4 regions of the Acidovorax sp. 106 genome follow, and region 1 is predicted to be linked to each of the others. Evidence: predicted binding sites of a transcription regulator. Region 1 holds the regulator's gene; each other region holds the start of a gene.
The links. The regulator FNR, encoded in region 1, switches genes on or off when oxygen is low (the NO sensors DNR and NnrR bind a similar motif). The targets are predictions, from matches to a motif close to TTGATNNNNATCAA.
Positions count from the first base shown of each region.

Region 2: a site for FNR is predicted at 3,370-3,383, ahead of C8C98_RS20535 (type IV pili methyl-accepting chemotaxis transducer N-terminal domain-containing protein). Genes of this name have one in related genera too.
Region 3: a site for FNR is predicted at 2,164-2,177, ahead of C8C98_RS17820 (universal stress protein). Genes of this name have one in related genera too.
Region 4: a site for FNR is predicted at 3,100-3,113, ahead of C8C98_RS20280 (OmpW family protein). Genes of this name have one in related genera too.

Region 1 is NZ_RCCC01000001.1:4,789,447-4,795,057, reverse strand. Features, by position in the region: gene ccoO (cytochrome-c oxidase, cbb3-type subunit II) at 1-211, shown strand, start outside; gene C8C98_RS21080 (cbb3-type cytochrome c oxidase subunit 3) at 224-361, shown strand; gene ccoP (cytochrome-c oxidase, cbb3-type subunit III) at 386-1,294, shown strand; gene ccoG (cytochrome c oxidase accessory protein CcoG) at 1,375-2,832, shown strand; gene C8C98_RS21065 (FixH family protein) at 2,878-3,165, shown strand; gene C8C98_RS21060 (hypothetical protein) at 3,239-3,532, shown strand; gene fnr (fumarate/nitrate reduction transcriptional regulator Fnr) at 3,578-4,300, opposite strand; gene hemN (oxygen-independent coproporphyrinogen III oxidase) at 4,490-5,611, shown strand, end outside.
Region 2 is NZ_RCCC01000001.1:4,679,302-4,684,912, forward strand. Features, by position in the region: gene C8C98_RS20520 (aldehyde dehydrogenase family protein) at 1-721, shown strand, start outside; gene C8C98_RS20525 (DUF2889 domain-containing protein) at 780-1,373, shown strand; gene C8C98_RS20530 (SDR family oxidoreductase) at 1,441-2,202, shown strand; gene C8C98_RS20535 (type IV pili methyl-accepting chemotaxis transducer N-terminal domain-containing protein) at 2,378-3,217, opposite strand; gene moaA (GTP 3',8-cyclase MoaA) at 3,438-4,574, shown strand; gene mobA (molybdenum cofactor guanylyltransferase MobA) at 4,773-5,399, shown strand; gene C8C98_RS20550 (GNAT family N-acetyltransferase) at 5,402-5,611, shown strand, end outside.
Region 3 is NZ_RCCC01000001.1:4,044,672-4,050,282, reverse strand. Features, by position in the region: gene bktB (beta-ketothiolase BktB) at 1-393, shown strand, start outside; gene C8C98_RS17825 (tripartite tricarboxylate transporter substrate binding protein) at 448-1,437, shown strand; gene C8C98_RS17820 (universal stress protein) at 1,646-2,083, opposite strand; gene C8C98_RS17815 (2OG-Fe dioxygenase family protein) at 2,223-2,993, opposite strand; gene alaS (alanine--tRNA ligase) at 3,217-5,611, opposite strand, start outside.
Region 4 is NZ_RCCC01000001.1:4,621,240-4,626,850, reverse strand. Features, by position in the region: gene purL (phosphoribosylformylglycinamidine synthase) at 1-948, shown strand, start outside; gene C8C98_RS20290 (methyltransferase) at 1,099-1,803, opposite strand; gene C8C98_RS20285 (DUF808 domain-containing protein) at 2,037-3,029, shown strand; gene C8C98_RS20280 (OmpW family protein) at 3,185-3,784, shown strand; gene C8C98_RS20275 (ATP-binding protein) at 3,936-5,611, opposite strand, start outside.

The DNA.
Region 1 (5,611 bases):
GGTGCCCGAGTCGAACATGCCTGCCTACCCTTGGCTGGAGAAGACCACCATTGACCCTACGGATGTCGCGCCCCGCATGAAGGCCTTGCGCACGGTGGGTGTGCCTTACACCGACGCGCAGATCACGGCCGCAGCGGATGAAGTCAAGGGCAAGACCGAGCTGGATGCGCTGATTGCCTACCTGCAAGTCATGGGCCGCGCGCTCAAGTAAAGGAGAGCAGCAATGGACATCACCACCATGCGCATCGTGGCCACACTGGCTTCGATGGCCTGCTTCATCGGCATCTGGGTGTGGGCCTACATGGGTCGCAACCGCGCCAAGTTTGATGAAGCTGCTCGCTTGCCCTTTGAGCAAGAATGAACTCCACCAGAATGAGAAAAACCCATGAGTGACTTCACCAGCAATTTCTGGTCGGTCTTTGTGACCGCGCTGACATTGATCGGCATCATCGGCTGCGCCTTACTGCTTTGGATGGCAGGCCGCAAGAAGGTCGTGGCAACGGCCGATAACACCACAGGCCATGTTTGGGACGAAGACCTGGTTGAAATGAACAACCCCCTGCCACGCTGGTGGGTGTGGATGTTCGTGATCACCATCATCTTTGGCTTGGGCTACCTGGCTGCTTACCCTGGCCTGGGAAGTTCGGCTGGCAAGCTGGGCTGGACCCAGAAGGGCGAGTACGAGGCTGAAGTGGCAAAGGCCAACAAAGAGTTGGAGCCTTTGTATGCACGCTTTGCCGCCATGACCCCTGAGGGCATTGCGGTAGACCCGCAGGCCAAGGCGATTGGCGAGCGCTTGTTCATGAACAACTGTGCGCAATGCCATGGCTCGGATGCCCGCGGCAGCAAGGGTTTCCCGAATCTGGCGGATGGCGACTGGCTGCACGGCGGCACTCCAGACAAGATTCTGGAAACCTTGCAAAAGGGCCGTATTGGCAACATGCCTCCCATGGCTGCAGCGGTTGGCACGCCTGAAGATGTGCGCAACCTGTCGCACTACGTGTTGAGCCTGTCGGGCAGCCCCCATGATTCATTGCGCGCCTCTTTGGGCAAGTCCAAGTTCACGGCATGTGCTGCATGCCATGGCATGGACGGCAAAGGCAACCAGGCCCTGGGTGCCCCCAACCTGACCGACGACATCTGGCTGCATGGCTGGGGTGAGGCAGCCATCACGGCCATGATCAACAACGGCAAGGTCAACCAGATGCCTGCACAGGCAGAAAAGTTGACGGAAGCCCAGATCAAGGTGCTGGCCTCGTATGTCTGGGGCTTGTCAAACAACAAGGCTCAGTAAGCTGGGTACGGGGCGGTATCGGGTGATACCGCCCTTTGTTGTTTGGGTTGAGTAGTTTTGAAGAAATAAAGAGCGCCACCATGAAGCAACCCAGCGAGTCCCCTCGCAAGGTCATTCCCATCGCTCCCGTCGAGGCAGCTGGCTCCGATGCTTCCAGCAGTCAGGTTGAGATCGTCTCCCTGTACGAGGCGCAGAAGAAGATTTACCCGCGCTCGATCAGCGGCTTGTTTGCCCGGTGGCGCTGGGCCATGGTGTTCCTGACCCAGTTGGTGTTTTATGGCCTGCCCTGGCTCGAGTGGGGGCAGCGCCAAATGGTGCTGTTCGATCTGGGCGCGCGCCGCTTTTACATTTTTGGTCTGGTCCTGTATCCGCAGGATTTCATCTACCTTACGGGGCTGCTGATCATCTCAGCACTGTCTCTGTTCTTGTTCACTGCGGTGGCAGGGCGCTTGTGGTGTGGGTTTGCGTGTCCGCAAACGGTTTACACCGAAATCTTCATGTGGATTGAGCACAAGATCGAAGGTGATCGCAGTGCCCGCTTGCGCCTGGATGGCGGTCCGTGGACCTTTGAAAAGGTCAGGAAAAAGTTTTTCAAGCAAGCCGTTTGGATTGCAGTAGCCCTGTGGACGGGGTTCACTTTCGTTGGCTACTTTGTGCCGATCCGCGAGCTGGGCGCTGAGCTGATCGCTTTGCAGGGCAGCTGGCAGATTTTCTGGGTGTTGTTTTACGGTTTTGCCACCTATGGCAATGCGGGCTTCATGCGTGAGCAAGTGTGCAAGTACATGTGTCCCTATGCACGCTTTCAGAGCGCCATGTTTGACAAGGACACGCTCATCGTCAGCTACGACGTTGCGCGTGGTGAGCCACGTGGGCCACGCAGCAAGACCGTAGATCACAAGGCGAAGGGTCTCGGGGATTGCATCGACTGCACGCTGTGTGTGCAGGTGTGCCCTGTGGGTATTGATATTCGCAAAGGGCTGCAGTACGAGTGCATTGGGTGCGGGTTGTGCGTGGATGCGTGCAACACTGTCATGGACAAGGTGAAGTACCCCCGTGGCTTGATTCGGTTCACTACCCAGAATGGCGTCGTGAAGCGCTGGTCGCAGTCCCAGATCCTACGGCGCGTGTTGCGGCCCCGTGTGTTGATTTACAGCGCCGTGCTGGTGACCTTGTGTGTGGCCATGCTTGCCAGCCTGATGACCAGAACGCCTTTGAAGGTCGACGTTGTGCGGGATCGTGCCGCCTTGTCTCGCATCGTTGCGGGCGGTAAGCTGGAGAACATCTACCGTATCCAGATCATGAATGCGACGGAGTTGCCTCAGCGCTACCACGTAGCAGCCAAGGGGCTGGAGGGCTTGGAGGTCGTATCGGAGGCTGCTGTGGACATTGAGCCTGCGCAGTCACGCTGGGTGGCGGTGCGTTTGCAGGTGCCCTATGGGTCCGCAACGCCGGGTTCGCATCCTGTGACGTTTGAGATTGGGGCGGAAGGTGGTGGCGCCCATGTATCGGAAAAAACTGTCTTTTTGGTTCCTCGGTAAGCAGCCTGTGGTCTCGCTGTTTTACCCGTTTTGATGGAGTTTGCTATGTCTTCGATTTCCTCTTCAGCACCCGCACCCGCACCCGTCCAGGCTGCCCCTTGGTGGAAGTTTGGCCATGTTTGGCTGGTGCTCTCAGGCCCCGCGATCGTCGTAGTGGCGGGCTTCGTCACCTTGTGGATTGCAGTGTCCAGTCCTGACCCTGTGGTTGCTGAAGACTACTACCAGCAAGGCATTGACATCAACAAGAGGCTGGAGAATCCGGAGCCCGGCATGGCACCTGCGCTCAAGGGCCGCAACCATGCCGTGACACCACTCAAAGACCAGCCCCGCTAGTTGCGGGGTCAGGGCCTCCATGGCGGTAGGCCCAGGCTTCGACGCCTTCTCAAAACCATACGGAGACACCACGATGTGGACACAGCGTTTGATGTGGATTGCTTGGCCTGCTTTTTTGGTCGCCGGGGCTTTGGAGGTGTTGGTGTTTGCCATGGTGGACCCCCAAGACCTGCACTGGTTTGGACAGCCGCTGGCGTTGTCTCGGCAGGGGGTTTACACCCTGGCGTTCTTTGCCTTTTGGGCGCTCACCATGTTGTCGGGTGCCATGACCACGCTGCTGGCCATGTCACCGTTTGAACTCAACCGCTGCCCTGTGCCTGACCAAGACCGGCCTGACGATTGCCGCAAGACACCATCTTGCCCTTGATGTGGGTTGCAAGCTACCGTTGGGCATGCCCTGCAAGCAGGTTGCTCAATGGCATGCTTGCTGATTGTTCACGATGCGGCGCAGGGCATCGGTGTCCAAGATTCGTACGTGGCGCTGGCGAACTTCGACGGTTCCATCCTCTACGAATTTGGAGAAAGTGCGGCTCACGGTTTCCAATTTGAGGCCCAGGTAGCTGCCAATTTCTTCCCGGGTCATGCGCAGCACCAACTCCGATTGAGAGAAGCCGCGAGCATGCAGGCGCTGTACCAGGTTGAGCAGGAATGCCGCCAAGCGCTCTTCAGCCCGCATGCTGCCCAAAAGAAGCATCACGCCGTGTTCGCGCACGATTTCGCGGCTCATGATTTTGTGCACATGGTGCTGCAGTGCCGTTACTTCGCGTGAGAGTTCTTCAATGCGATCAAACGGCATCACACAGACTTCGGCGTCTTCCAGCGCCACGGCGTCGCAGGTATGGTGATCATTGACAATGCCATCCAGGCCGATGATCTCACCGGCCATTTGAAAGCCCGTGACTTGGTCGCGACCATCCTCAGTGGCGACACAGGTCTTGAAGAAACCTGTGCGAATGGCGTACAGCGAGGTGAAGGCTTCGCCATTGCGAAAAAGTGTGCCGCCGCGCTTGACTTTGCGGCGCACGGCCACCACCTCGTCGATGCGCTGCAGCTGTTCGTCATTGAGGCCAACGGGCATGCAAAGCTCGCGGAGGTTGCAGTTGGAGCAAGCGACTTTGATGGTGAGCGGATTCATGGCACAGAAACCTGGTTGATGTTCGGGCATATCGTGCACGACGAGGGAGGCCGGTATGCCTCGGTCTGCGAGTAGCAGCAGATGATATGCATCAAATTGTCGCTCTTGTGGAGATGACTTCACTTGATGCAGGTCAAGGACGCAAGAGGAGGGGTGCGGCACAGTAAGCTAGTACGCAAGGATATCCCCATGACCGCAGTTACCCCAGAACTCCTGACCCGCTTTGACGTGCCAGGCCCTCGATACACCTCCTACCCCACGGCAGACCGTTTCGTGGAGGCATTTGGCCAAGAGGAATATGCCTTGGCATTGGCGCAGAGGCATCTGGGAACAGGTGCCAAGGCGATGCCATTGTCGCTTTACGTGCACATTCCGTTTTGCGAGTCGCTATGCTACTACTGCGCTTGCAACAAGATCATCACCAAACACCATGACCGCGCCGATGTCTATTTGCGCTACCTGAGCCGTGAGATTGATCTGCACACGGCCCAGTGCGGTGTAGGGCAGGTGGTCAGTCAGCTGCATTTGGGGGGGGGGACGCCGACGTTTCTCTCGGATGAGGGCTTGCGCGAACTCATGTCTATGCTCAAGCGCAGCTTCACGCTGGCGCCTGGGGGTGAGTATTCGATCGAGGTGGACCCGCGGACTGTGAATGCAGAGCGCTTGGCCTTGTTGGCCGAGTTGGGTTTTAACCGGCTGAGTTTTGGTGTGCAAGACTTTGACACCGAGGTACAAAAGGCCGTGCACCGCGTGCAGCCCGCCGAGCAGGTCTTTGCTTTGGTAGAGTCCGCCCGGTCCATTGGGTTTGATTCCATCAATGTGGATTTGATTTACGGTTTGCCACGCCAGACCCCTGAATCTTTTGACCGTACGCTGTCCCAGATCGCTCAGCTCCGCCCGGATCGGATTGCGCTGTACGCTTATGCTCACTTGCCAGACCGCTTCAAGCCCCAGCGTCGCATCATCACTGCCGAGCTGCCTACGGGCGGAGCCAAGGTGGCCATGTTGTCGCGTTCGCTGGATGCCTTTTTGGAGGCGGGCTACGTGTATGTGGGGATGGACCATTTCGCGCTGCCCACCGATGCCCTGGCCATTGCCAAGCGGCAAGGGCGCTTGCACCGTAATTTCCAGGGGTACAGCACGCAGCCTGACTGCGATCTGATTGGCTTGGGCGTATCGGCCATTGGGCGCATTGGTGCCACCTATAGCCAAAATGCCAAGACCCTGGATGAGTACTACGACCACCTCGACCAGGGGCGTTTGCCCGTGGTCCGTGGCTTGGCACTGAATCGGGACGATCTGGTGCGACGT
Region 2 (5,611 bases), 110 kb from region 1:
GCGCCACTGCCCCGTGACGCTGGAGCTGGGCGGCAAAAGCCCCCAAATCATCTTTGCCGATGCCGACCTCGACGCCGCTGTGCCGGTGGTGCTCAACGCCATCGTGCAAAACGCCGGTCAGACCTGCTCGGCCGGATCGCGCGTGCTGATCGACTCGCTCATCTACGAGCCCCTGCTCGAGCGCCTGGGCCACGCCTTTGAAAAGCTGCGCGTGGGCCCCGCCGCCATGGACCTGGACGTGGGCCCGCTCATCCGCCAAAGCCAGCAGCAGCGTGTGTGGGACTTTTTGTCGGACGCGCAAGTGGCGGGCATCCCCATGGTGGCGCAAGGCGTGGTGGTGGACGAGGCGCCTGAGAGCGGCTTCTACCAGGCCCCCACCCTGCTGCGCGATGTGCCCGTGGGCCACCGCCTGGCGCAAGAAGAAATTTTTGGCCCCGTGCTCTGCGCCATGGCCTTCCAGGACGAAGACCACGCGGTGGAGCTGGCCAACGCCACGCAGTTTGGGCTGGTGGCCGGCATCTGGACGCGCGACGGCGCACGCCAGTTCCGCATGGCCCGGCGGGTGCACAACGGGCAGGTGTTCATCAACAACTACGGTGCGGGCGGCGGGGTGGAGCTGCCGTTTGGCGGTGTCAAATCCAGCGGCTACGGGCGCGAGAAGGGGTTTGAGGCGCTGTATGGCTTCACCACCCTGAAGACCGTGGCCATCAAGCACGGCTGAGCTGGGCCGCCCGCTTACCCGCGAACGACTGCCAGAAACGACTGAACCCGGCCAAGCCATGCCTCTGAGCCCCGCAGCCCCCCGCAAAGCCAGCCACATCCGCCGAGTGACCTACCAGGGCTACGAACGCGAAGACGGGCTGTGGGACATCGAGGCCGAGTTGCACGACAGCAAAGCGCACGACATGCCCTCCTTCCGGCGCGAGGGCGTTCGCCTGGCGGGCGATCCCATCCACCACATGTGGCTGCGCGTCACCATCGACCGGCAACTGGTGGTGCACGCCATCGAAGCCGCCATGGATGCCCACCCGCTGCAAGACTGCCCCCAGGCCCGCCCGGCATTGCAAGGCATGGTGGGCACCTGCATGGCGCGCGGCTGGCGGCAGGCCATTGCACAGCACCTGGGCGGCGTAGCCAGCTGCACCCACCTGCGCGAGCTGCTGTTCAACATGGCCACCGCCGCCTTCCAGACCCTGCCCGCAGCCTTTGGCGGCGGTGACCCAGACACCCCGCCCCGCCACCTGGGCCAGTGCACAGGGTGGGACTTTGAGGGCAACGGCGTCAAAGAGTATTTCCCGCAGTTCTATGGGCGCGGGTCAGCCAATGTGCAGCCCTCTGGCCCATCGCATTCCTCAAGCAAAAAGAGCCTCTAGCGCTTATCCATAAAGCGCAAGCAGCTATTAAAAGCAGAGCAAACCACCCTTTACCAGGAGACCCCGCATGCGCGTGCACAACAAATCCATCATCGTCACCGGCGCTGGCAATGGCATTGGCGAAGGCATTGCCAAACGCCTGGCCGAAGAAGGCGCCAACGTGCTGGTCAACGACATCCACACCGCAGGCGGCCAGCGCGTGGTGGCCGAGATCACGGCGGCCGGGGGCAAGGCCGCTTTCTTCCAGGCCGATGTCACGCAATCCGCCCAAGTCCAAGCCTTGGTGGCAGAGGCCGAGCGCCTGTTTGGCCGGCTCGATGCCATGGTGAACAACGCGGGCTGGACGCACCGCAACCGCCCCATGCTGGAGGTGAGCGAAGAAGAGTTCGACAAGGTCTTCGCCATCAACGTCAAGAGCATCTACCTCAGCGCCATCCACGCCGTGCCCGCGCTGCGCCGCACAGGCGGGGGCAGCCTCATCAACATTGCCTCCACCGCCGGGCTGCGCCCACGCCCGGGGCTGACTTGGTACAACGGTTCCAAGGGCGCAGTCATCACCATCAGCAAGTCGATGGCAGCCGAGCTGGGGCCCGACAACATCCGCGTCAACTGCCTGAACCCCGTCTTCAACCCCGACACCGGGCTGGCGGCAGAGTTTGCGGGCGGCCCGGTGGACGACGCCCGCCGCGCCAAGTTCCTGGCGACCATCCCGCTGGGGCGGTTTTCCACAGCACAAGACGTGGCGAATGCGGCGCTGTACCTCGCCAGCGACGAAGCCGCCTTCATCAGCGGCGTGTGCATTGAGGTGGACGGGGCGCGCTGCGTTTAAGAACCTGTTCCAAGAGCGGCTAGCACAACCCCCCTGGAGTCGTTGTCCCGTCTTGTCTTACCCCTGTACTGCCTGCCGCGGAACGCCTAGCCAGGGCCACTTCGCTGAGTCGTGTTTGCCGCTCTAAAGCCTATTGGCGATCTCTCTCAAGACCGCCAACAGCCCTCCCGGGACTTCAGCCCAGCACTTCGCGCAGGGCTGCGTCGTACAACGAGGTCAGCCGGTCCGTCACCTCCAGCAAGCGCTCGCTGGTGGTGGCCACGGCAGACATGCCCTGGGCATCGGGGTTGCGGCGCATGGCGGTTTCAAAAAACAGCCACTGGGCCTGCCCCAGGTCCAGCTCGGTGCGGATGGCGGCGGTGGACACTGGCGCTGCCGCCAGGGCTTGCAGCGCCTGTTTGAACTCGGCGGCGTCGGCATTCATTTGGGTTTGCGATGCCTTGGGCTCCACGCCCGCTGCCATCAAGAAATAGTGCTTGGCCATGCGCTGCGACAGCATGCGCTGGCGCCCTGCCAAACCCACGAGCTTGGCGCTGGGTGCGCGGGCCAGCTTTTCCAGCGCCTCGGTGGCGGTCTGCGCCGCAACCATCATGCGGTCGGCCTGCTCGGCCACCGCCACGGCCGATGCCTTCGAAGGCGCCACGGCCGTGAGCGTATTCAAGATGCTGTACTGCTTTTGCACCTCTTCCAGCTGGCGACTCAGCTCGGCAGGCCAGGCACCCGCAGTGGAGCCCTTGGCCAAATCTGCGGCCCCGACCTGCGCTTGCTTGCGCGCTTTGGTCAGCACCTCCAGTGCGGCATCTGGCATCACACCAAGCTGCTGCTGGCAATAGGCCTTGGCCATGCGCTGCGACATCGCCCGGAACGAGCCCGACACGTTGATGGCCGCAGACAGCGCCATCTGCGCCTGCACGGTGGCCGCCCAGGTAGGCAACACCACGCCCGCCGTCACCCATTGCACAAGGCGCCGACGTTGGCGCGACCACGGAACCACGGTTGGATTGCTGCATGTCATGACGGAGCCTGCTTTCTGTCAAAGTAACTGGGGTAAACCCTTGAAGGTCATGGAATTGTCATGACAATGTCAACCCGCTCCGTTGCGCCAGATCAATATGCCGCCAGCAGCCCAAGGCGAAGATCCAGCCAAGTGCACAACCCGTCCCCGTCTTGACACGGATCAAGACAATGAAGGACTTGCCTGGTGTGGGAAACAGGCCTTCGGGCACAATTCGGCCATGGCTGAACGTGTCATTCCCCTGGTGGACCTGCGCCGCGCTGACTTGGCAGCCCTGGTTCCTTTGCACCCCTCGCAAGCCACTGGCTTGCTAGTGGACACCCTGGGGCGCCCGCTGCGCGACCTGCGCATCAGCGTGACGGACCGCTGCAACTTCCGCTGCAACTACTGCATGCCCAAGGAAGTGTTCGACAAGGACTACCCCTACCTGCCCCACAGCGCGCTGCTGAGCTTTGAAGAAATCACGCGGCTGGCGTCGCTGTTTCTGGCGCACGGGGTGCGCAAGATTCGCCTCACGGGCGGCGAGCCGCTGCTGCGCAAGAACATCGAAGACCTCATCGCCCAACTGGCGCAGCTGCGCACGGTGGACGGCAAGGCGCCGGACCTGACGCTCACCACCAACGGATCGCTGCTGGCACGCAAGGCCAAGGCATTGAAGGAGGCGGGCTTGAACCGCGTGACGGTGAGCCTGGACGGACTGGACGACGCAGTCTTCCGCCGCATGAACGATGTGGACTTTCCGGTGGCCGATGTGCTGGCAGGCATTGATGCCGCGCAGGCCGCGGGGCTGTCGCAAATCAAGGTGAACATGGTGGTCAAGCGCGGCACCAATGACCATGAAATCTTGCCCATGGCCCGCCACTTTCGCGGCACGGGTACCACGCTGCGCTTTATCGAATACATGGACGTGGGCGCCACCAACGGCTGGCGCATGGATGAGGTGCTGCCTTCGGCCGAGCTGGTCGCGCGCCTGCGCGCCGAGCTGCCGCTGGTGCCCCTGTCGCCCAGCAGCCCCGGCGAAACCGCCGAGCGCTGGGGCTATGCCGATGCCAGCGGGCAGTACGACCGCGCGCTGGGCGAGGTGGGCGTCATCAGCAGCGTGACGCAGGCGTTTTGCCACGACTGCAACCGCGCCCGCCTGTCCACCGAGGGCAAGCTGTACCTGTGCCTGTTCGCATCCCAAGGGCATGACCTGCGTGGCCTGCTGCGCAGCGGCGCCAGCGATGCAGACATTGCCGCTGCCATCGCGCCCATCTGGCAGCAGCGCAACGACCGGTATTCTGAACTGCGCAGCAGCCTGCCTGCTGATGCGGGCGCTGGCACGCGGCGGGTGGAGATGAGCTACATCGGTGGATAACATGGCACAACCCCCTGAGCGACTGCTTCGCCTCCCCCTTCTCTCGCGCTGCGCGCGGGAAGGGGGACGCAGCCCTCGCGGCGGGGCGGCGCGGCCGGCCAAGGCCCTTGCTTGGCTGCCATGGCCTTGTGCGCAGTTCTGACTTCGAGGCCACGGGAAACTCTGGCCTGCGATCCTTTGAATAGTTAAAGAACACCAATGATTGATACCCAAAACATCACCGGCCTTGTCCTCGCAGGGGGCCGAGGCACCCGCATGGGCGGGGTGGACAAAGGCCTGCAGAACTTTCGCGGCCTGCCGCTGGCGTTGCACACCTTGATGCGGCTGCAGATGCAGGTGGGCGCGTCGCTGGTCAATGCCAACCGCAACCTGGCGGCCTATGAATCGTTTGGCGCGCCGGTGTGGCCCGATGCCAGCAACGACTACGCCGGGCCGCTGGCCGGTTTCCTGACCGGGCTGGAGCGCTGCGAAACCCCTTGGCTGCTGACGGTGCCGTGCGATACGCCACTGTTTCCCCTGGACCTGGCGGCCCGCATGGCGCAGGCTGCCGACGAGCAACAGGCAGAAATCGCCATGGCTGCTGCCCCTGAAGACGACGGCACCGGCCACACCACCGTGCGCACGCAGCCGGTGTTTTGCCTGCTGCGGGTGGACCTGCTCGAAAGCCTGGTGCGCTTTACCCAGGCCGGTGGGCGCAAGATCGATGCATGGACCGCCACGCACCGCTGCGTGACCGTGCCGTTTGACCAGCCCGGCGATGATCCCAAGGCGTTCTTCAACGCCAACACGCTGGCCGAGCTGCAGGCGCTAGAACGCGCAAGCTGACCATGCCGCCCTTCCGCGCCGCACTCGCCACAAGCGCAACCATCGCCACAGACGCCCCTGCCGGCACCGCCCACCCGCAGCGCGCTGCCGTGCAGATACGCCCCCTGCAGGCCAGCGATGCTGCGGCCTACAAAGCCCTGCGTGACGAGGCCCTGCGCAGCGCGCCCGATGCGTTCACCTCCGACTACGAATCCTCGGTGGGCCGGTTGGCC
Region 3 (5,611 bases), 740 kb from region 1:
GCCGCCAAGGCGCGCGGTGCCAAGCCCCTGGCGCGGCTGGTGGCCTATGCCCACGCAGGTGTAGACCCCAAGTACATGGGCATTGGCCCTGTACCCGCCACGCAACTGGCGCTGAAAAAAGCGGGCCTCACCGTTAACGACCTGGACGTGATCGAAGCCAACGAAGCCTTTGCCGCCCAGGCCTGCGCCGTGACTCGCGACCTGGGCCTGGACCCGGCCAAGGTCAACCCCAATGGCTCGGGCATTTCGCTGGGCCACCCCATTGGCGCCACCGGTGCGCTCATCACCGTCAAGGCCATCCATGAGCTGCAACGCGTGCAAGGCCGCTACGCGCTGGTGACCATGTGCATTGGCGGTGGCCAGGGCATTGCGGCGATTTTTGAGCGCCTGTGAGGAGCCCTCCTCCCTCCACCAAACGAACCCACGAACCGACCGAGACACCCTGACATGATTCGCGCACTGATTTCCTTCACCGCCCTGACCTTGGCCCTGGGCAGCACCGTGCAAGCCCAGACCGCCGCCTCGGCGCCCGCCGGGGCCTACCCCAGCAAGCCCATCCGCCTGATCGTGCCCTTCCCACCCGGCGGCGGCACCGACATCCTCTCGCGCCTGGTGGCTACCAAGCTCACCGAGCAGGCCAAGTGGACCGTGGTGGCCGACAACAAGGCTGGCGCAGGCGGCACCATCGGCATCACCGAAGCCGTGAAGGCCGCGCCCACAGGCTATGACCTGGTGATGGGCCAGAAGGACAACCTGGTGATCGGCCCCTGGCTGTACAAAAACCTGCCGTGGGACCCCACCAAAGACCTGACCGCCGTAGCCCATGTGGCCTACACGCCCGTCATCATCGTGACGAACGCCAACTCCAAGTTCAAGACACTGGCCGATGTGGTGGCCGCAGCCAAGGCGTCGCCGGGTACCGTCACCTACGGCTCGCCCGGCAACGGCACCTCCATCCATTTGGCAGGCGACCTGTTTGAAAAGGCCGCAGGCATCAAGCTCAGCCACATCCCCTACAAGGGCTCCAACCCCGCGCTGATGGATGCACTGGCGGGCAATGTGGACCTGCTCTTGTCCTCGGTGCCATCGGCCATGGCCCAAATCAAGTCCGGCAAGCTGCGGGCACTGGCCGTCACCTCCGCCAAGCGCAGCAGCTCACTGCCTGATGTGCCCACGGTGGCTGAATCTGGCTTCAAGGACTTTGATGTGAGCACGTGGTACGGCGTGTTTGCCCCCGCTGGCACCCCGGCCGCCGTGGCCACCACGCTGAATACCGAAATCAACAAACTGCTGGCCACGCCCGACATGAAGGCCGCCATCCAGGCCCAGGGTGCTGAGGCCCAGGCCATGACGCCCGCGCAGCTGACCACCTTGCTCAAGAACGACTACACCAAGTGGAAGGGCATCGTGGAGGCCTCTGGCGCAAAAATCGAGTGACCCCCTGAGGCGCTTTGCGCCTTCCCCCTGAAGGGGGACACACCCGGTGGCCTGGCAGAGCCAGTTCCACGGGTGCACTGGCTTGGAGAGCGCGTGCTCTACGGGCGGTGGGATGTACGAGCAATAGAAAACAAAACGGCTCCTGCATGGGAGCCGTTTTGCTTTTCAGCACATGCTGCGCATGCACTGACAGGATTGGGTTGAGGGGTCAGTCGCGCACTACCAGCACCGGTACATGCACCAGGCCCAGCACGCGCTGGGTCACGCTGCCCAGCACCAGCTTTTCCAGCCCACGGCGGCCGTGTGAGCCCATCACGATCAGGTCGGCGCCGGTGCTTTCCAGTGCACGCACAATGCCTTCGTGCACGGCATGGCCCTCGCCCACCACGGTGGTCACGTTCACACCCGCTTCGGTCATGGCCTTGCGGGCGGCGTCCAGTGCCGTGTTGGCCTCGGCCGTGGCAGCGCTCAGGTACTGCGCTTGCCCATAAGCAAAATCAGCCCCCACACCGGTGAAGGGATAGGGGTCCACCACATACAGCGCTGTCACCACACTGCCAAAGGTCTTGGCCAAAGCCGTGGCCTTGGACACAGCCAGCAGAGAAGTGGCCGAGCCGTCGATGGGAACCAGAATGTGCTTGAACATGGTATTGCTCCTTGGGTGATAGAAATCAGGCGGTGGCCCGAATACAAGCCAGAGTGTGAACTGGCACCATACCCCCGACCTTGATTCGCATCAAATGTCGCTGCGAATACCAGTACAAGCAGCGCAGCACCGCAAACGGTTACTGCGACGCGTCCACCACGTCCGCGCCCTGGAAATTACCGCGTCGGCAAGTGATGACCAGGGTGTCGCGGAAAGCGCCCTCTGCCAGGGGCTGGATGGGTGTGCTCTCGTGGATCATGCGGGCATCGTCCAGCAACATCAGCGACCAAGGCTGGGTCAATGTAAAGCGCACACCGCTTGGGCCCGTGGCCTCGAACACGCGGGTTTCACCACCTTTGACGGCATGCCGATCCACCAGAAACACCGCGACCAGGTCCACCCCATCCCGGTGCGCCCCCTCGGGCGTGGGGCGACCAATGCCATCGGTGGTGTCGATACGGAACTGGTGCGCTTCCAGAAACCAAGGCTCGGTGGCGGGCGTGGTGGCAAACACGGAGTCTGACACGCTGGCCAGGGCCTCCAGGAGCTTGTTCCACACCGGTGCAGCCACGGTGGGAGTCAACATGGGGGCAAACAACCGCTGCATGCCGCCGTGCAAGGCGTTGTATTCCACCGGCTGCCAGTGCGGGCGATGAGGGGCTTGCTGCACTGCACCGTGCTCCACCACAAAACAGGCGTGGCGCCGACGGCGGTAGCGCCCGCCGTCTTTCAAAAAGTCGTCTGGTGGCAGGTCGTTCCAGTCGGGGTTGAGAGCCAACAGGTCGTGCAAATCGCACCCAGCCCAAGCGGCCACATCAGTCGGCGCCAGCACCGCATAACCGGCGCTGCGCAATTGTTCTGAAACCTGTGAGGGGCGGGTAAACGGCGGGGGGAAGGTGACTTGGGTCATAGAGCGCAAGAGCTTAACTGCAGCGCCATGCCGCTGCGAGGTTGCGTCGCAGAAGACGCACTGCCGACGAGGTAGCTCAAAGAAAAAGCCGCATCCGATGGCACCGGATGCGGCTTTGGAGAGCCTTTAAAGAAGCCCTTGACGAAGCCCTTGAGGGAGCGAAACGCTTAATGTGAAATAACTTTCATGGTCCATGGAGGCTCGGCCACCGAGGCCATGAAGCTCAGACGCGCTCAGCCACCCAGCCCTGCACCGATGCCAAGGCAGCAGGCACCTTGCTGGCATCTGTGCCACCTGCCATGGCCATGTCGGGCTTGCCGCCGCCCTTGCCGCCCACTTGTTGGGCCACAAAGTTCACCAGCTCGCCGGCCTTGACTTTGCCAATGCTGTCGGCTGTGACACCCGCAGCCAGTTGCACCTTGTCGCCGTCCACAGCGGCCAGCACGATGGCAGCGGTCTTGAGCTTATCCTTGAGCTTGTCCATGGTGTCGCGCAGGGTCTTGGCGTCGGCACCGGGCAGCAGGGCTGCCAGCACTTTCAGGCCCTTGATGTCCACTGCCTGGGTCAGCAACTCGTCGCCTTGGGCAGAAGCCAGCTTGCCCTTGAGGGCGGCCACTTCTTTTTCCAGCGTGCGGGCGTTTTCCAGCGCCTGGGCAATGCGGGCGTTCAGCTCGGCCACGGGCGACTTGAGGGCGCCAGCGGCCTGGTTCACGGTGTCTTCCAGGCTTTGCAGATAGGCCAGTGCATTGGCGCCGGTCACGGCTTCAATGCGGCGCACGCCTGCGGCCACGCCGCCCTCGCCCACCACCTTGAACAGGCCAATATCGCCCGTGCGCTGCACGTGCGTGCCGCCGCACAGCTCGCGGCTAGTGCCGATGTCCAGCACGCGCACGGTCTCGCCGTACTTCTCGCCAAACAGCATCATGGCGCCGGTCTTCTGGGCCGACTCAATGTCCATCACGCGCGCGCCGGTGGGCGTGTTGGCCAGGATTTCTTCGTTCACGCGGCGTTCGATCTCGCGGATCTCGGCGTCGGTCACGGCGGCGTTGTGCGCAAAGTCAAAACGGGTGCGGTCGGCATTCACCAAGCTGCCCTTTTGCTGCACGTGGCTGCCCAGCACTTCGCGAAGGGCCTTGTGCATGATGTGCGTGACCGAGTGGTTGCGCATGGTGGCGGCGCGCACTGCGGTGTTGACCTGGGCCTGCACCGTGTCGCCCACGTTCAGCGTGCCCTCTTCCAGGGTGCCGTGGTGGCCAAACACGTCGGCCTTCACTTTGAGCGTGTCGCCCACCGCAAAGCGGGCCGAGCCGCTGGTGATGACGCCCTCGTCACCCACCTGGCCGCCGCTTTCGGCGTAGAAGGGAGTGGCATCGAGCACCACCACGCCGTTCTGGCCCGCCTTCAGGGCTGCAGCGCTCGTCCCGTCTACGTAGATAGCTATGATTTTTGCAGTCTCGGCCAGACTGTCGTAGCCCGTGAACTGGTTGGCCGCACCGGTGTACTCCAGCGCCTTGTCCATCTTGAACTTGCCAGCAGCGCGGGCCTGGGCCTTTTGCTTTTCCATGGCGATCTTGAAGCCCGCCTCGTCCACTTCCACATCGCGCTCGCGGCAGACGTCGTTGGTCAGGTCGAGCGGGAAGCCATACGTGTCGTGCAGCTTGAAGGCCACTTCACCGGGCAGCACTTTGGCGCCGCCGTCCAGGGACGCATCCAGAATCTCCATGCCGTTGGCCAGCGTTTCAAAGAAGCGCTCTTCCTCGGTCTTGAGCACGTCGGTGATCCGCTGCTCTTGCTCGCGCAGCGCCGGGTAGGCATCGCCCATCAGGCGGGCCAGGTCGGCCACCAGCTTGTGGAAGAACGGCGTCTTCTTGCCCAGCTTGTAACCGTGGCGGATGGCACGGCGCACGATGCGGCGCTGCACGTAGCCTCGGCCTTCGTTGCTGGGAATGACGCCATCGCTCACCAAGAAGGCCGTGGCGCGGATGTGGTCGGCGATCACACGCAGGCTCTTGTTGTCAAGGTCGGTCACGCCGGTCTCGCGGCCTGCGGCCTTGATGAGCTGGTCGAAGATGTCGATTTCGTAGTTGCTGTGCACGTGCTGCAGGATGGCAGCGAGGCGCTCCAGGCCCATGCCAGTGTCCACGCAGGGTGCGGGCAGCGGCGTGACCGAGCCGTCTTCCTTCATGTCGAACTGCATGAACACGTTGTTCCAGATCTCGATGAAGCGGTCGCCGTCTTCGTCAGGGCTGCCTGGAGGGCCACCGGGGATGTGGTCGCCGTGGTCGTAGAAGATTTCAGAGCAAGGGCCGCAAGGGCCGGTGTCGGCCATCATCCAGAAGTTGTCGGATTTGTAGCGGCCGCCCTTGTTGTCGCCAATGCGAATCACACGCTCGGGCGGCAGGCCGATTTCCTTGGTCCAGATGTCATAGGCTTCGTCGTCTTCGAGGTAGACGGTGGCCAGCAGGCGCTCGGGCGGCAGCTTGTAGACCTCGGTCAGCAGCTCCCAGGCCCACTTGAGCGATTCGCGCTTGAAGTAGTCGCCAAACGACCAGTTGCCCAGCATCTCGAAGAACGTGTGGTGGCGGGCGGTGTAGCCCACGTTTTCCAGGTCGTTGTGC
Region 4 (5,611 bases), 170 kb from region 1:
GCGCCGCTGGCCGACCTGCACCAAGTGTGGGACGCCGTGAGCTGGAAGATTTGCCAGCAGCGCGACAACCCCGCCAACGCCGATGCCGAACACGCCGCAGCGGGCGAGCCCACCGACCCCGGCATGCATGTGCACCTCACATTCGATGCCAAGGACAACGTGGCAGCGCCGTACTTGAACCTTGCCAAACCCAAAGTCGCCATCCTGCGCGAGCAGGGCGTGAACTCGCACATCGAGATGGCCTATGCCTTCACCGAGGCGGGCTTTGAGGCCTACGACGTGCACATGACCGACCTGCAGACCGGCCGCGTCAAGCTCGAAGACTTCAAGGGCGTGGTCGCCTGCGGCGGCTTTAGCTATGGCGACACGCTGGGCGCGGGCATTGGCTGGGCGCGTTCCATCACCTTCAATCCGGTGTTGGCGGCGCAGTTCCAAGGCTTCTTTGGGCGCACCGACACGTTTGGCTTGGGTGTGTGCAACGGCTGCCAGATGTTTGCCGAGTTGGCCGACATCATTCCCGGCGCGCAAGACTGGCCACGCTTCACCACCAACCAGAGCGAGCGCTTCGAGGCCCGCCTGTCACTGGTCGAAGTGCTCGAATCGCCCAGCTTGTTCTTGCAAGGCATGGCAGGCAGCCGCCTGCCGATTGCCGTGGCGCACGGCGAGGGGTATGCCAACTTCAAGTACCGGGGCAACGCCGACAAGGCCATCGCCGCCATACGCTATGTGGACAACCATGGCCGTGCCACCGAGCAGTACCCGTTTAACCCCAATGGCAGCGCGGCTGGCCTCACCGCCGTGACCACAGCCGACGGCCGCTTCACGGCCATGATGCCGCACCCTGAGCGCGTGTTTCGCAACGTGCAGATGAGCTGGACGAGCGAAGACAAGGCGCAGTACAGCGCCTGGATGCGCATCTGGCGCAACGCGCGCAAGTGGGTGGGTTGAGTCCCTGACCTTGGTCCCCTGGGGGGATGACAGGTAGAACCGCTGTGTTTGCCTGTGCAAAAAGGCCGGATGCGCAAGCACCCGGCCTTTTTTAATGGGGCTCAGACCAGGTGGGTGTCTGAAACTTGGCCTTTGTATGGCCTGTGACTCTCAAGCGGGCGCCATCATGGCGAGGCTGCGGGGCCTTTCATACACCAGCAGGCGGCCTTTGTAGGCGGGCACATGCTCCAGCGCTGGGCAGTCAAGGCGCTCTTCCACTACCTCAAATCTGTGGGCGGCCATCTGCTTGTGAAATGCAGCCCGATTTCCCCGGTTGGGATCGACGATCCAAATTTGAGCGCCCTGGTCTGCATGGGCATCCAGAAAATGGGCCAACGTGGCACGCGCATCGCGTTCGTACAGCACATCGCTGCCGATGATGAGATCAAACTGGCCCTGCACATCACCCATGCCCTGGGGGTTGTCTGTGCCCCATTGGCCTGTGCGGTACTTCATGGGGGCTAGTGCGTTGAGGCGCAGGTTCTCCTCCAGAAACTGCCTCGCCAGCGGGTGGCAATCGCTGGCAGTGACATCCATGCCGCGCCGATGGCACACCAGGCTCGCCAGTCCCAGTCCGCAGCCAATCTCCAAGATCCGCTCCCCGGTGCGCAAAGGGCGCGAGGCCATGCGGGCTGCCAGCTGCGCGCCTGAAGGCCACAACAGTCCGAACAAGGGCCAGGCCGCAGAAGAGATGCCCAGCTGCTCTGCAGCGCCCAGGGGGTCGGAAAATTGCTGTTTGTCCAGCAGCGAGCGAATGAAAAGATTAGCGACCCCTGGGACGGGGATGCTCTCGTGCTTGGTGAGGTAGCCTGGCATGCAATGGGCCTGAAGCCCGTTGTCAAGGGACCCCGAGAGAGTGGGTGAGGGCCTGGAGTATGCGCCATACCTAAAAACAGCCCTCATGGCTTTTGAAGGCATCTGCACGGATGGCCTGGATCGGGTTGTTGCTGTTGAGCCCCATGGGCTGTGGGCGACGGCGGCTTTGGGGTATGCCGATGGGCCTGGTTGATATAGTCCCGCGAGTTCATTGACTTCGTTGGGGAAACTTCATGGCCGCAGGCAGCCTTTTAGCTTTATTGGATGACATCGCGACCATCCTTGACGACGTCGCGTTAATGACCAAAGTGGCGGCAAAAAAGAGCGTGGCCATGGCCGACGATGTCTCCGTGATGACCAAGGTCGCCGCGCAAAAAACCGCTGGTGTGCTGGGCGATGATCTGGCGCTGAACGCCCAGCAGGTCACGGGTGTGCGCGCAGACCGTGAAATTCCGGTGGTATGGGCGGTGGCCAAAGGGTCCTTGATCAACAAGGTCATCCTGGTGCCTGCGGCGCTGCTGATCAGCGCTTTTGCGCCCTGGGCTGTGACGCCGCTATTAATGCTGGGCGGTGCTTTCCTGTGCTTTGAAGGCACAGAAAAGTTGGCCCACAAGTTTTTGCACCCACAAGACAAAGCCCAGGCAGAGCACGACAGCCTGGTCAAAGCCAATGCCGATCCTGCCGTGGACATGGTGGCTTTTGAAAAGGAGAAGATCCAAGGTGCCGTGCGCACGGACTTCATCTTGTCCGCCGAGATCATTGCGATCACGTTGGGGACGGTGGCAAACGCGCCCTTTGCGCAGCAGGTCATGGTGCTCAGCGGCATTGCATTCATCATGACCCTGGGTGTGTACGGCCTCGTGGCAGGCATCGTCAAGTTGGACGACCTTGGCCTTTGGCTGCATCGCAAAAGCAGCAGCGCTGCCCAGGCCATGGGCCGTGGCATTCTGTGGGCGGCTCCTTGGCTGATGAAGTGCTTGTCGGTGGCAGGCACTGCCGCCATGTTCCTGGTGGGGGGCGGCATCTTGGTGCATGGTGTGCCTTGGCTGCACCACGCCGTCGAAGGTTGGGGCACGGTGGCAGCCCAGTGGCCCGTGGGGGGCTTGTGGTCGGTTTTGGTTCCCAATGTGCTGAATGCGTTGATTGGGTTGTTGGCTGGGGTGGTGGTGCTTGTGGCCGTAACGGTGGTGCAACGTTTGCGCGGCAGCCCTGCCGCCCAAGGATGAAGGGGGCGGGCGCCTGGCCCATCGATTGAATGGGCGCCGACCGAATGGCCTCGGGTAAACACAGGGTTGTTTGACCTGTGGCAAGGTTGACCAATTCGCTAACAGGCCCAATACAAACACGGGGGCCGTCCCCGTTCAACTGCATTGAGTTCTGTATGAAGAAAAACCTGCTGACCGTGGCCGTTCTGTGCGCAATGATGACTTCGGGCGCTGCGTTTGCGCAGCAAGCCGAAGGCCCTTGGCTGGTGCGTGCCCGTGCCGTGAACCTCGATAGCGCCAACAAAGACAGTACCGGCCTCGGTCTGTCGGTGAACGACAAAGTCATTCCTGAAGTCGACGTGTCGTACTTCTTCACCCCCAACATCGCTGCCGAGCTGGTGTTGACTGTGCCTCAAAAGCACGACTTGAGCTCCAGCGTTTTGGGCGGCAAGATTGGCACGCTCAAGCACCTGCCTCCTTCGCTGCTGGTGCAGTACCACATGCCCATGGGCAGTTTCAAGCCTTACGTCGGTGCTGGTATCAACTACACACGCTTCTCCAGCGTGAAGTTGCCCGCAGGTGTGGACATTGATCGCAACAGCTTTGGCGCAGCCCTGCAAGTGGGCGTGGACATTCCGCTGCAAAAGAACCTGTACCTGAACCTGGACGTCAAGAAAGTCTTCATCAAGACCGACGTGAGCTTGGCAGGCGCCAAGATTGGCACGTTCAAGGTGGACCCTGTTCTGGTGGGTGTGGGCCTCGGCTGGCGCTTCTGATGCGCCTTGCGCAGCGGCAACGCTGCGCACATTCTGGTGGGGAAAAGCCAGCGCATCTGCGCTGGCTTTTTTTATGGCTTCATCGGGGCTCCGGGTGTGCTGGCATGAGCCGAATCAACCCCCGGTCATTTCGCGTAGATAAGAACCTGTGTCAGCCCGCAGTCGGCTCCGTACAAGGTAAGGACAGAGTGAACCGCGCCCCTTCGCCGGGTGTGGAGGTGACAGTCAGTTCGCCATGCATCAACTCCGCCAGCGCCCTGGACAGGGCCAGGCCCAAGCCCGTGCCTCCATGCTCGCTGCTTACCTGGGCGCTGCCTTGGCGAAATTTCTCAAAAATCAGATCGTGCAAGTGCGGTGGAATGCCGGGGCCCGAGTCCACGACATGAAACTGCAGCCGTGTACCCTCGGCCCCTGTCTCCACTTCCAGCCGCACGCCGCCTTGTGCCGTGAATTTGAGGGCATTGGAGAGCAGGTTGTTCAGAATTTGCTTGAGTCTGAGCCCGTCGCACACCAGCAATTGCGGGGTGTCTGGTGATACCGACACTTGTAGCGTCAGGCCCTTTTGGGCCGCTGAAATAGCGAAAAAGTCAGCCGTGTTTTGCACCAATTCGCGCACGGGGTGGGGCGCCAGCACAATGGGCATGGCTCCGGCCTCGACCTTGGCCAAGTCCAGAATTTCGGTGAGCAATGTGTTGAGGTGGTCTGCAGCCTGCCGGATCAAGCTGGCCGCCTCCCTGAACGAAGGCTGCTGCAAGCGCAACTCCATCAGTTCCGCAAAGCCCCGGATGCTGGTGAGCGGCGTGCGCAGCTCGTGCGATACCGCTGCCAGAAATTCACTTTTGGCCTGACTTGCCGATTGGGCCTGCGCTTCGCTGATGGCCAGCGCTGCGTGGGACTCTTCCAGCCTCCGCACGCCGCGCAAGAAACCCACACCGCTGGCCACGATGGCTGCGCCCAGCAGCAACGCCACGGTCAGTGTCACGTTGCGCATGTCCCGCCACTCCTCCAGCGCTGCCTCTGTCGTGGTGGAGACCAACATGCTCAACGGATACCCCGGCACCCGCCGGAATGCCGTGATCCGCTCTGTGTTGTCCACCTCGCTGACGCGGACGTAGGTACCCTCTGCTTTGTTGAGGTCTGTCAATGGGTGGTGAGGGGGGAGCGTGATGGTCTTGCCCATACCGGTGGCTTTGCCCCCTGCAACCAGTGCCCGCAGAGTGTTGTCATCGCCAAACAGCGACACAGCGCCGCCAGCCCCCAATTCGACGTCACCGTACACCGTTTCGAAGTAGTTGGGGTTGACCGATGCCACCACGATACCGTGCAAGTAGCCACTGGGCGACACGATGGGGCGCGAGAGTTGCAGGGTCCATTTGCCTGATACCTTGCCCAGCACCGGTTTGCCCACAAACAGGCCATTGCGGGTGAGTTGCTTGCGGGTATCAGCGTGGCGTGCTGGCTCTAGGTGCACCTGGATGTGTTCGCGTTCCGAGAGATCAAGCGGCCCGGTCTTTTGTCCATCCGGGTCCAGGTTGCTGGCCACGAAACGTCCGTCTGCCCCCACGACAGAGAGCTGAGTCAGGATGTCGGGTACCAGACCGGTTTCATTGGCCAGCCGCGTGTAGTCTGAGGGCTGAAAACTGCCTTGGGCCAACGCATCCCGCATGCGCAGCGTGGCTTGGTCAATGGGTGCTAGCACGCGCAGCGTTTGTTCTTGCAGCACCCGTGCCAAGTTGGCGTTTTGCCGCTCCTGGGAATCTATAGCGTCTTGCCATTTGGTGTAGAGCGCCAACGCCACCAATGCTGCCGTCACCACCAGCGCCAATG